4 regions of the Cytobacillus sp. FSL K6-0129 genome follow, and region 1 is predicted to be linked to each of the others. Evidence: predicted binding sites of a transcription regulator. Region 1 holds the regulator's gene; each other region holds the start of a gene.
What was found. The regulator LexA, encoded in region 1, represses DNA repair genes until DNA is damaged. The targets are predictions, from matches to a motif close to CGAACATATGTTCG.

Region 1 (3,453 bases):
GTATAAGGAACTTAGGAACCCCGTAAGTTGAGAGTGCTTTTACTGTGTTTTAATGGAAGCTTATATATGGGAAAATAACTATTGCTGAAACTAAAAGGCATCTTCAAATACCGTTTTAACGGCTGCTTCAGACTGTAGATAAACTCCTTAAATGAGTTTGTCTACAGATTTATTTATTAATAATAGGAAGAAAAAATATAAGTAATGATGCGGATAGTCGAAATCAATGAGAAATAGTTACTTTAAGCGATTTAGTACTTGTGGGTTATTGGGTATGTAAAATCAAGGGGGGCAATTGATTCATTTATGAACTGAATTTAAGGTGTATGTATGATGAAGTAGGTCGTTCAAGTTACCAATCAATTGAATAATTGGCATTTAATCATCCTAGCTATTTGTTTTCATGAAAAATGCTTTAATATTTATTTACCCATAAAACATCATGTCAAGTAGTAGGTATCAAATTTAAAAACATTAGCTCGTATTGAATGGATGAACAGTACTTCAGGAGAGTGGTTCTATGGGCTGTGTAAGACATACATATTACAATTTAAGAAGCAACACAAAACGTTAAACGAAAATGTGTTATGTCCCTTCCATAAAGGTGAAATAGAACTGTTTAAGCGGGTATTTCTAGCGCTAGAATAGTAGGTAAAAAGCGAAGTTGTCTAAATAAAATTTGTTCTTGTTATATACAACAAAAAACCGTTCATAAGAACGGAATAAAATTTTATTCTTGATCTTTTACTTTTAGGGTATCTAATAATTTTAAGATACCCTCACCTCCCATACCAGATACGAGAGAGATGATGAAAACAGCAGTGGGGGAATCCGGTGTTGTTGTCACAATGACAAATACGGCCGCCAGTCCTCCTAGTAAGATGTCTTCTAAGAACCCTAAATAAATGAATTTTTTCGTCATCCGTGGCTTGACTAGTTTGCCTAATCTCTGCAAATGTCCTGCAACACCGACAATTCCACCAATCAACGCAGCGAAGAGAATGTTCATTAACATTTTTCCTTCACACTCCTAAAGCCGAGATTTTTTTGCGACCTTAGGTTGATTCTTGGTGTAAATTTCATTATAATATATTTTTGTCTCGATGTAATGATTCTATTTTACTGAATTTTTCAAATTTTATAATTGTATGAGTAACATATAAAGATAATTGCAAACTATTAAAAAGGAGTGTCAATAATGACACTCTTTTTTAATGTATTTGACGATAAACACCAATAACTTTGCCTAAAATAGATACATTGTGCAAGATAATCGGCTCCATAGTAGGGTTTTCTGGTTGCAAGCGGATAAAGTTCTTCTCTTTAAAGAATCGCTTAACGGTGGCCTCATCATCTTCTGTCATAGCAACCACGATTTCTCCATTATTTGCTGTTTGTTGCTGCTTGACTATGACATAATCACCATCTAATATGCCAGCTTCAATCATACTTTCTCCCATAATTTCAAGCATGAAGATATTTTCATCACTCGGAGCCATTCTTTCAGGTAAAGGGAAATATTCCTCAACATTCTCAATCGCAGTAATGGGGTGACCAGCAGTAACCTTACCGATAATAGGTACGTTCACCGTTTGCACTTTAGGTATTGGGTTGCTCTCTTCTAGATTTAATACCTCAATGGCACGGGGTTTTGTCGGATCTCGACGAATAAGACCTTTACTCTCTAGTCTGGCTAGATGGCCATGTACGGTTGAACTTGAAGCAAGTCCAACAGCTTCACCTATTTCCCTAACGGAAGGTGGATAACCTTTTTGTTTTACTTCATCTTTTATAAAATTCAATATATCTTGCTGCCTCTTAGATAATTTCACGCTATCACGCACCTTCGTCAATTTCATTAAGATTATTATACCATCAGTAGTAAATAGATACAAACATAAGTTCGAATTTTCTTATTGACAGAAACAAATGTTCGCATTATACTAAAATTATTAAATCGAACATATATTCTATTCAGGGGTGGCAATTAATGATAAAACAATTGTGGAATTCTTATAGTTATGCTATTATTCTTATCGCTTTTAGTTTCGGTATGGTTTTCTTATTATTTTTGAACACTGGTAATGCAAATCAGGAGGAATATGTAAAAGTTGAAGTAAAACAAGGAGATTCTTTATGGAAAATAGCGGAGGAGTTTAAAGATGCCCATAATATGTCTTCTAAAGACTTTGTTGCTTGGGTAGAAGAATTTAATCATATACATTTAGGTAAAATACATCCTGGTGATACGGTATATCTTCCCATTACAAATGGTGAAATAATATCTGAAACAAATTTAGCTAGTGTGATATTAGAAGACTAAAGGAATGAAAGAGAATGAATGTAATTATATATTGCAGGGTGAGTACGACGAAGGATACCCAGGAAACGTCTCTTGCTAGACAAGAAGAAGAACTTTTACATTTAGCGAGAATGAAGGATATGAATGTAGTTGAAGTCATACGTGAGAAAGCAAGTGGCTATGATTTAGAAAGAATTGGTGTGTTGCAATTATTGGAGTTACTTAAACAAAATCAAGCAGAGGCTGTTCTTATTCAAGATGAAACCAGGATTGGAAGAGGAAATGCTAAAATTGCCATCTTACATTGTATACTTAAAGAAAATGGGAAGATTTATACAATTGCCCATAATGGAGAATTGCAACTTTCAGATTCTGATTCTATGGTATTACAAATTGTTAGCATGGTTGAAGAGTATCAAAGAAAACTACATAATGTAAAAATAAAAAGAGGGATGCAAAAAGCTGTTCAAAAAGGCTTTCGACCTGAAAAAAATTTAAAAAACCAAGGAAATATAAACGGAAGAGAACGAATAGAGGTACCAATAGAAGAAATAGTAAAATTGAGACAAAATAACCTTACTTTTGCAGAAATTGCTGCAACGTTAAGAGGCTTTGGTTATAAAATATCTAAAGCGACAGTAAACCGTAGGTATAATGAATATATAGATGATATAGAGCAGATGGATAATGAATCATCATGATATAGGCATAATAAGTTAAGTCGATTGATTAGTTGTAACTCAACTAAAAAACTAAGAAATATTAGTACTGATACCAAGCAAGATAAAGGCATACTAAAAGATTCTACAATCGTTCGTGGGTTCAGACAAGTGAACTGTGAATGGTTATTTGTTTCCGAGGATTCATCCGTGTTTTTTCATTTAACGTTAGTTGTTAGTGAAAGTATTATTCCCTTATTCCCCTTATTTACATACATACGCTCCCTATATTAATAGTCTCACATTTTTAAGTTGAGAACACTGCTACATTGCCATACCTAATAATAAAGCAAGACGATACCAACTTATTGGCGTCTGAAATGAAAATCAAAAGATGATTGTAAAACTGCTTTCTTGTAAAATGCAGTCATATTTAGTAATATGGCTATTAAGTATCTTCTCCATATGGAATGAAGAACTTTTTGGATGGGA
Region 2 (3,453 bases), 2.0 Mb from region 1:
CGGTCGCATTATTCGTCGGGACAGCGTCTTTTATCGGTTTCTTAATTATTGACCTACCATACGCAATTGTTTTGGCATTAATTATTTCAGTAACGAATATTATTCCTTATGTTGGACCATTTATTGGTGGTGCACCGGCGGTTATAGTTGGGCTATTTGAATCACCTACGATGGCGATTTTAGCAATAATAGTCATCGTCGCCGCACAACAATTAGAAGGTAATTTAATTTCACCATTAATTTTAGGGAAAACATTAAATACCCATCCAGCAACAATCATTATTATCTTATTGGTAGCAGGAAACTTAGCTGGTATATTAGGCATGTTACTTGCTGTACCAACATACGCCGTTGGGAAAACCATTGTATTAAGCGGTGTTCAATTTATAAAAGCAAGGAAAATGGCAAAAGAGATGGAAGCAGAAAAAGGTCCGCATCCAGCAGATATATAAATGAGTAGAACCCCATCAAAGTGAGATGGGGTTCTACTTTTCTTAGGGAAAAGCGTTTAGTTTATAAGTTTTTAATAAAAAGAAAGGTTAACTAATTAGAATGAGAAATATGAGCTGACGTGCGTGTTGTTGATTAATAAGAAGGGTTTTAGTGGGTAGGTGTAATTGACTTGTATAACTCCTTGATTCAATCATTGTATGTGTTCAATTAAACCTGTTTATCTATTCAAATTTACTAGATGCCCCCAACAATGGACTAATTCTATAACTCATTTATGTAGAAGGAAATTTCATTTAGCTAACCCAAATCCAAATACTAAATACACCTATTGGGAATAGAAAAAAGACAGGGATAAGCCATTTTCGATATTTATAACTAAAAGTATAATCTCCTTTTTTACGGTTAAAGGTGTTTTTAGAAAAGAGTATCCTGTAGGTGAAAAAGACGTAACTGACAACGAAAAGCAGTAGAAATGTAATGAGAAAGAGCCATTTCATATCAACGAAGCCCAAGTTTGTGACACGAAGTATTTCTGCTATAACAAAAAGCCCCGAAAGGCATACAGCACCAACAATTTTAATGACGAAGTCTTTTTCATATGCTTTTTCCTCGTCATTACTGTTTATATAATCTTTAATGGTTTTTAGGGCATAAATAAAAACGGCTAGCCACGCAAATGCAAAAATAAAACCAAACAAAAAATCACCTCGTCTATTTCGCCATATAACAAAAGACGATTTTATATAGAATAAAGTTTCAAAATAAATGAAAAGTTAATTTGTACCTTCATACCCGTTTATTTTAATCCTAACCTTCTTTTCATCTCTTTGTCGAATAGGTATCGAATATTTGTTCGCTTTTTTGTGGTTTAGATAAGAGGATTTGTGGTAGAATGAGGATATAGAAAATCGGAATGCAATAATGATTAGACACGCTTTACTTTTTACATAGAGGAGGTTTCTGATTTGGATCAAACATTTGAGTTAGTTTCAAAATATTCCCCACAAGGTGATCAACCTGCAGCTATTAAAGAGCTTGTAAATGGGATTCAAGAGGGGAAAAAGCATCAGACATTACTAGGTGCAACTGGAACCGGGAAAACGTTCACTGTTTCTAACGTCATTAAAGAAGTGAATAAACCAACGTTAGTAATTGCGCATAATAAGACGTTAGCAGGTCAATTATATAGTGAATTTAAAGAGTTCTTTCCCAATAATGCGGTAGAGTATTTTGTTAGTTACTATGACTACTATCAACCAGAAGCATATGTACCATCCACTGACACATTTATTGAGAAAGATGCGAGTATTAATGATGAAATAGATAAGCTCCGCCATTCAGCTACCTCCTCATTATTTGAAAGAAATGATGTTATCATCATCGCCAGTGTTTCTTGCATCTATGGTTTGGGATCTCCTGAGGAATATAGAGAGCTTGTCTTAAGTTTAAGGACGGGAATGGAAATAGAGCGAAATCAATTATTAAGGAAGCTAGTCGACATACAATATGAGCGCAATGATATGAACTTTATACGTGGGACATTTCGTGTACGCGGTGATGTCGTAGAGATATTCCCTGCTTCGAGAGACGAGCATTGTTTACGTGTGGAGTTTTTTGGAGATGAAATAGATCGGATTCGTGAAGTCGATGCTTTGACCGGTGAAATTTTAGGTGATCGTGATCATGTAGCCATTTTCCCGGCATCTCACTTCGTTACCAGAGAAGAGAAAATGCGTGTAGCCATCGAAAATATTGAAAAAGAATTAGAAGAAAGGCTGGCTACCTTACATGAAGAAGGCCATTTATTACAGGCACAACGCCTAGAACAAAGAACGCGATATGATCTAGAAATGATGAGAGAGATGGGTTTTTGTTCAGGGATTGAAAACTACTCCCGTCATTTAACTCTTCGTCCAGCTGGTTCGACTCCTTATACTTTACTTGATTACTTCCCAAAGGACTTCTTACTTGTTATTGATGAATCTCATGTGACATTGCCGCAAATAAGAGGGATGTATAATGGTGACCAAGCCCGTAAGAATGTATTAGTAGAACATGGTTTTCGTCTTCCTTCTGCAATGGATAACCGTCCTCTTACTTTTTCTGAGTTTGAAGATCATATTAGCCAGATTGTTTATGTTTCTGCGACTCCTGGTCCGTATGAATTAGAACAAACACCTGAAATGATTGAACAAATCATTAGACCTACTGGATTGTTAGATCCTATTATTGATGTCCGACCGATAGAGGGACAGATTGATGATTTAATTGGTGAAATTAATGATAGAATTGAGAAAAATGAACGTGTACTCATTACCACTTTAACGAAAAAAATGTCTGAGGATTTAACGGATTATTTAAAGGAAATTGGTATGAAGGTTCAATACCTACATTCCGAAGTGAAAACCCTTGAGAGAATCGAGATTATTAGGGAGCTTCGTATGGGTACCTATGATGTGTTAATAGGTATTAATTTGTTGCGAGAAGGGCTTGATATTCCAGAAGTTTCACTCGTAGCGATTCTTGATGCCGACAAAGAAGGATTTTTACGTTCAGAACGTTCACTTATCCAAACGATTGGGCGTGCTGCTCGTAATGCAAATGGTCAAGTTATAATGTATGCTGACCGAATGACAGACTCCATGACAAAAGCTATAAGTGAAACAAAACGCCGCCGTAGCATTCAAGAAGATTACAACACAGAACACGGTATCACGCCACAGACGATACAAAAAGAAATTCGTGATGTGATTAGAGCGACACAAGCAGCGGAAACGCCAGAGGAGTATAATAGTGCTGATAAATTAAGTCAATTAAATAAAAAAGAACGTCAAAAATTAATAGCAGATATGGAGAAAGAGATGAAGACTGCAGCAAAGGATTTAAATTTCGAACGAGCGGCAGAGCTTCGTGATCTTATTCTTGAACTGAAGGCGGAAGGATGATGAACGGAAATGGCAATGGAGAAATTGATTGTTAAAGGTGCAAGGGCACATAATT
Region 3 (3,453 bases), 2.9 Mb from region 1:
GACGAATAAACCAAAGTGATGACAATCCCAAATATAAGAAAACACAACCAAATACCAGAATTAATTTTAATAGAGATCCCCAAGAGTCAATTAAATCTTTAAAGAGGGCAGGATAATCAATTATGTATTCAGAAATTCCTAAGCTAAAAGCTAAAAATAATAAAATAAATGCAACCACAATTGATGGATGTTTTTGTGTTGTTGTACACTTACAAGGGTCATTTGATGAACAGCCACAACTTTTTAAAGATAATCCAGTTAATTTAGAAATTCCATTTAATAAAAGAAAAATCAATAAAACAATTGCTCCAATTGCTAAACTAGAAAATACAAGGAGTTTTCCGGTTTGTACACCATTTATATTCCCTAAAATATTCCTCAAAATGTCTAATCCACCAAATGCTGATAACATAATAGCGCTAAAAATACCAAGTATTGTTACGAAATCTGTAGTCAACTTCTTTGATTTTTTTTCTAATTCGGAAAATTTTTCTTCGTGTAAATCGTTACTTTTCTCAATATTTTCAATAGAAGAAGATGCTTGTTGGATATGTTGTGTAAGGCTTCCTAGTGATTCAGTATAATCCCGTTTAACATTATCAAGATGCGAACTTATATAGTTCTTTTGATTTATACAAAGGTTGATATGATCATTTAATTTGTGGAAATTTTTAATATGCTTAGAGCTGTTAGCATCAGATATGTATATTACGCCTAAAACATTATAGGCAAGTGTTTCATTTCTTTCATCTTCAAGGCTAAACACGATTTGACTAATTATTGAATACTCATGTCTTTCATTCTTAGTATAAAAACACTCGAGTTTATCAAATACCTCTTCGTTTTTTGAATATTCAAACGAAAAGTTAGTCGATAGCTCGAGTAATTGATCTTCGAAGTTAACCTCTTGCATATTACACCTCAAACGAATTAGGGTGCTTTATGAAAAAGTCCCTTAGTTCTGTTTTATTGTAATATAACCCTTTTACGCCATTATTTATATTAGGTTCATCCTCTTTCCATGGTGTATGTTCATGAGTTGCATTAACTAAAATAAAAGGACCGATACTACTATATTTATCAACAATAGTGTTAATAACATTTTTGTCATGTTCATCGATAATATCTACATTAAAAGAGCTAACACTTACCTTACCTGTATCATCAATACTAATCCTGTTTGGAATGTATTTTATATTATTTGAACCAAATTCTTTATATTCATGATATACACTTTCAACAACAGGGCCCAATCGCCATTTAGAGATATCATCAGTAAATAAAGTGGAGTCATTAACAAGATAATGCGCTTCGAGAAAATACAAGATTTTCTGTAACTTCAAATGGGATATATTTTTACCGGTCTCAATACAATAGTGAACAATGTAGTCTGCAACGTCTAATGCACGATAAACAGTCACTAACACCCCTCCTATTTTTTGAATTTTCAGATATACATATACATCTATATTATTATAATACATTCTTTTTACTAATATTTCTATCCATAAAAAGGAATTAAAACCTTTATTTTGACTATTAGTGTCTTATGTTTAAATAAAAATCCAATAATTCCTCACATTTATTCCTAATCCTCGGATTAAAATAATTATGATGCTCATCATAACCTTTGTAATGAAACTCATACATGGTAAACGACTCATCATGTCCAATCTGATTCACTCTCATATTCCCTTTTCTCATCATATCTTTAACTTCTTTCAGATCACGCTGTACCTTCTTTATTGTATTTTCCATCAAGGTAATATAAGGCTGTTTAATCTTAAACGGCGACTTTTCAATGATCTTTAAATCTCTTTCAAGAATGATAATAATCATCGGCAAGTATATTGCTTGCTCTAGCACATCACGATCAGCTTCATTAATCCTAGTCATGTTCTTAAACCCTTTCGACAGATATCACTTCATCAATGTGGAATTTTAAGATTTTTAAATCGTTCGTTTCCAAGTGAATGTTCATATTAATATGATCGATTTTATCGACAATGCCCTCAAAGGTTTTTGTGGACCCATCAACCCAAATGGTCATTTTGATTGTAAGGGTGTAGTTTAATGATTCCATCGTTATTATCTGTATTTCTTGAAGTTCTTGCTCATCTAACTCTGGCTTTTTCACTTTTTCATATTCGGCGGGTATCTGCTTAAGTAATTCGGTGTGTTCGCTCATAAAGAACCCTTGCCATTTCATTTTTCCACGGTCTCGAATCATAAACTACATCTCCTTTTTTAATATTATATGCGAACTTTTGTTCTTAATTCAATTGAAATCGAACAAAAGTTCGTATAAAATAATGGTAAGGGAGGGCTAATCGATGAAAGGTTTACTTATTAGAGGAGTTAACAATAAAAAGGAATTAGAAATGATTTATCTGGATAACAAGGGAGATATCAGCCAGAGAAGAATTAAAATTTTGTCCGTTTACGAAGATTACTTTCGTGCATATTGTTTTACCAAGCGACAGCAGCGCACTTTTAAGGTGAGTAACATCTTATCGATTGGTCCAGTCAGCAAAGTAAAGAGAGGAGCTTGATCATGGGAGTGAAAATGCCGAAGAAATCAAAACCTCAACGACCTTCAAGGGATGAATTTGAATTAGAAGAGCTGGGAAATGCAGTAGTTGAGGCACATAGGGAGAAAAAGGAAGTTTTAATATTGTTGTGGCAAAAAGATCCTATACAAGGAAAAATCGTTAAGCTTGATGGACAATCTCAATTAATACATATTGAAAGTAGTTATGAAACGATTAGGGTGAAATTTATAGATATATTATCGATACAGAGCGCACCTCAATAGGAGGGCGCTTTTTTGTTTGAAAAGTATATCACACACTTTTTGCATGTTTATTAAAAGTGTAAGGGAATGGACTAGAATTTAGAATGGAGCACTCGGGTATGTGCTTATACAAATTATGCCGATGTTGTTGAAAGTTTTGAAAGAGGTTGGTAGTGCAATATAAAATTGACCTACTTTTGACCAACTTTTAAATATCTTTTTGTATAGCTGGATATATCTTTTTTTCGAGTTTCTTCTATATATAATAGTTTTATGAGGATAGCTATATTTGAGTGCAGGTATGATATGAAAGAACGTAAAAAATACGGTCTTAAAGGCGCTCGTCGTGCACCTCAGTTCTCAAAACGTTAATATACCAACGTTTCAAGACCCTCGAACAGTTTTGTTCAAGGGTCTTTTTTTGATGCGAAAAATAAGTTTTGACCTAATTTATTCCCATGTATTTGGGGAGTATTCAGCGGTTTTTTGAGGCATGAGTAAATACATCCATTGTTGTTTGAATGTATTTTTATGACCCAAACTAACTTGTACTTTTTTAATGCTTGCGTCAGGTGAAGGAGAGAAATTTTAACTTGTATTCGATTGTTAATGCCAATATACTTTTAAACTATTGTACAAGAATAAATAAAATAAGCTGC
Region 4 (3,453 bases), 3.4 Mb from region 1:
CGTTCAAGTATGTGGAAAGATGTATATGAAGAGTTCAGCGAACTAACCAAATCAGAGCAAATGGCTTTATTTAATGCTATGAAACAGGATTTATTTCCAGACGAACCAGATAAGATTAATAAACTACTCAAAAGCATTCGTGAAGCCCGATTTGCTTCTGGTTTAGGGTGCGTTCATTGTGGAAGTACATCTGTAAAAAGAAACGGTAAATATCGTTCAAGACAACGCTATCTGTGTAATGATTGCGGAAAGTCCTTCAACGATATGACGAATACACCATTTTCAGGCTCTCGCTACCCTGAAAAGTGGATAAAATACATTGAACTAATGGTCGAAGGTTACACCCTACCGAAAATCGCTGAACGCTTAAAAATTCATATATCAACTGCATTCTATTGGAGACATAAAATCCTGAACGCATTAGGAAGTCTTGGTTTTAATCAACTGCAAGGTATCGTTGAAAGTGACGAGACCTTCTTTCGAGAGTCTATGAAGGGTCGTGAAATTACCCATAGAAAAGCCAAGAAACGTGGAGAAAAGGACAAGAAAAGAGGGATTTCTAATCTTAAAATAGCAGTTGTCGTGGCACAAGACCGAAATGGTAATATGATTGCTCGGAAAGCAGGAACAGGTCGTGTAAAGGCAGAAGAAATTGATACTGTGATAGGTGAGTATATTCACCCGTCTGCTTTGTTATGTACAGATACAGCAACTAACTACAAGAAATTCGCCAAACTAAAAGGATTACAACACGAAACAGTTAATGAAAGCCAAAAACAACGGGTGAAAAAAGGCATATACCATATTCAACACGTCAATAACTCTCATAATCGTTTGAAAGGTTGGATGGAACGTTTTCAAGGGGTGGCAACCAAATACTTAGATAATTACCTCAACTGGTTTCGTTGGCTTGAAATAGGCAAACAAATAGCATTTGATGAACGAGTCAAACAAATGCTTGTTTCTGCCTGTCGAAAATCAAGTCACACCACAATAGAAATGTTGAGATGTGCTTAACTAATTATTAGACGTATATTTATTGCTTCCAGGGAGTTTTTTGATGTTGTTCCACGCTTCAATCGCTTCCTCACGACTTTTTCCTTGATTATTAGAGTCGGCAAAAAAATCACGAATAAATTGATTGTATTCAAATTGAGGAGCGATTTTTTTCTTGTACAATGGGTTTTTCTTTCGTTCTTCTTCTTTATACCAAGCATCTACAACATCTCGATACGTTTTTCCAATGTTAGTTTTAAAATAGTTTTGGATATAGGTAGAAAAATGAAAATTAGGGATAACTGTCTTGAAAAAGGCTCTTACATTTTGACTACAACGATGGTTTTTCGAAATGACTGTATCAAGACTTAAATCGACCTGTGGTTCTGACTTACTATTCACCTTTGATTTTCTAATTGGCTTTTTTATCTCTCCTGTTCGAAGAAATGTTTCAATTCTATCGGAAATCTCTATTTTTGAACCAGAAGCACTTATTCCATTTTCTCTGCAAAAAGATTGTAATTCTTCCTTCAACCAATAGAAATCTTTAAAACTATCTACACTAATATCTTTTGTTAGATTTGGTCTCATATTCTACACCTCAATATTCACTTATTTCTATTATAGAACAATTGTTCCTGTTAATCAAAAATAATCATAAGCAAAAACAACAAAGTTTACGAAAACAGCCTTAATTTAAGAGCCCCTCTCATTTGAGAAGGGCTTTTTTAACTACTGGGGTAGGTTAGTTAAAGAAGGAATACTGCGGGCTTTGTACTCTTTTAAGCAATTCAACTTTTGCAATGCACTTTGAATAGGAAAACAGACCAAAGGCAGTGACTTGGTCTGTTTTTTATTATTAGGTTTGTTTTTCAGTAATGTAAGTTTTTACAGTTGGTGGTTCATATGAATTGAATTTATCTAGTATCCCTTTCGGTTCATTATCAACTAATGCCATATTACGGTACTTTTCGTGTAAAAACTGCTCTTCTGACATATGATTAAATAACGCGATAAGAGGGTCATAATAATGATTTATATTTAGAAGACCACATGGTTTATTATGAAGTCCTAATTGAGCCCACGTAAAAATCTCAAAGAACTCTTCTAATGTCCCTGGCCCACCAGGTAAAACGATAAATCCATCTGCTAGATCTGCCATTTTAGCTTTTCTTTCATGCATCGAATCTACGATGATTAGCTCTGACAAGTTCTTATGGGATATCTCTCTATTCTCTAGAAACCTTGGCATAACACCAATTACATATCCTCCTTCTTTTAAAACTGAATCTGCAACAGCACCCATAACACCAACACTCGCTCCACCATAAACAAGTGCAATATTTCGTTTAGCTAGTTCTTTACCAAGTTTTTTTGCACCTTCTATATAAACTCCAGATGCTCCATTACTTGATCCACAAAATACAGCTAACCTTTTCATTATATCGCCTCCTAAATAAACGCCATTAAAGATTATACAAAATTTTTGTTTTTTTGTTAAACTTAAAATATGGAATGGAGGTTAGATATAATGAATGTCACAGAATTTCAACAATGGGTAAAGGATTATTATGAAAGTAGAGGCTGGTCTGAGTTAGACATTTTTATTCGAATTGGTTTTTTAGCTGAAGAAACTGGCGAAGTTGCACGAGCGATAAGAGCTCTTGAAATAGGTAGGGATAGGCCTGATGAAGTTAAGGGCTCTTTTGAGGAAAATAAACAAGAGTTAACTGAAGAATTAGGAGATGTATTAGGTAATTTAATATTGATTGCTAACAAGTATAATATTCCCCTAGAAGAAGTGTTTCAGTCACATAAAAAAAAGCTGTCACAACGTTATTCTAATCAATAGGATAAACAACTAACGTTCACTTTTCAGAGGTAACGAAAAAATCCCATTTCCCAATTTTTATTGGAGACATAAACTACTGGTTGCAATACTTATTTAGGGGTATTGCATTTTTTTTTGTACTATCGGGGCAGTTTAGTTGGAAAAGGATTTTTTATTTTAAAGAAGAATTCAATTCATTGTGCAATTTATAGAAAATAAGGTTAATCTTAAATTTTTGAAGTGAGTGGTGAATTGCTGTTGAGTGTAAATATTAGATTAGCAAAAATAGAAGATATTACTGCAATTCAACAAATTGCTAAAAAATCTTGGGCAAAAACATATGAAAATCTCCTTCCTGTTTCTGTTCAAGAAGCGTATTTAAATGAATATTATTCAACGGAACAGCTATATCATAAATTAAAAATTACGTTTTTCTTTGTTTTAGAAACTGACAATGAGCTTGTTGGATTTGCTAATCTTTATAGAAGTGAGAGAGAGAATGATCTTTCTGCAATTTATCTTTTACCTGATTTTCAGCAAAAAGGAATGGGCAAAGCTTTATTAAAAAAAGTAATAAACCAGTTACAAGAAGGTGATGAATTAGTCGTATATGTTGAAAAAGGTAA

Region 2: the regulator LexA is predicted to act here: its motif matches at 1,296-1,309, upstream of uvrB (excinuclease ABC subunit UvrB).
Region 3: the regulator LexA is predicted to act here: its motif matches at 2,290-2,303, upstream of MHI57_RS16165 (YolD-like family protein).
Region 4: the regulator LexA is predicted to act here: its motif matches at 1,622-1,635, upstream of MHI57_RS19145 (DUF6434 domain-containing protein).

The regions. Positions count from the first base shown of each region.
Region 1 is NZ_JBBOXM010000001.1:363,072-366,524, forward strand. Features, by position in the region: gene MHI57_RS01795 (hypothetical protein) at 1-6, shown strand, start outside; gene MHI57_RS01800 (DUF4257 domain-containing protein) at 731-1,015, opposite strand; gene lexA (transcriptional repressor LexA) at 1,212-1,859, opposite strand; gene yneA (cell division suppressor protein YneA) at 1,991-2,323, shown strand; gene MHI57_RS01815 (YneB family resolvase-like protein) at 2,338-3,003, shown strand.
Region 2 is NZ_JBBOXM010000001.1:2,371,853-2,375,305, reverse strand. Features, by position in the region: gene MHI57_RS11910 (AI-2E family transporter) at 1-452, shown strand, start outside; gene MHI57_RS11905 (hypothetical protein) at 747-1,151, opposite strand; gene uvrB (excinuclease ABC subunit UvrB) at 1,419-3,398, shown strand; gene uvrA (excinuclease ABC subunit UvrA) at 3,408-3,453, shown strand, end outside.
Region 3 is NZ_JBBOXM010000001.1:3,222,300-3,225,752, forward strand. Features, by position in the region: gene MHI57_RS16150 (hypothetical protein) at 1-913, opposite strand, end outside; gene MHI57_RS16155 (Panacea domain-containing protein) at 915-1,421, opposite strand; gene MHI57_RS16160 (hypothetical protein) at 1,540-1,896, opposite strand; gene MHI57_RS16165 (YolD-like family protein) at 1,901-2,230, opposite strand; gene MHI57_RS16170 (hypothetical protein) at 2,334-2,552, shown strand; gene MHI57_RS16175 (YolD-like family protein) at 2,555-2,815, shown strand; partial or broken gene rpsI (30S ribosomal protein S9) at 3,101-3,166, shown strand.
Region 4 is NZ_JBBOXM010000001.1:3,769,571-3,773,023, forward strand. Features, by position in the region: gene MHI57_RS19140 (IS1595 family transposase) at 10-1,017, shown strand; gene MHI57_RS19145 (DUF6434 domain-containing protein) at 1,018-1,587, opposite strand; gene MHI57_RS19150 (LOG family protein) at 1,856-2,437, opposite strand; gene MHI57_RS19155 (MazG-like family protein) at 2,528-2,848, shown strand; gene MHI57_RS19160 (GNAT family N-acetyltransferase) at 3,086-3,453, shown strand, end outside.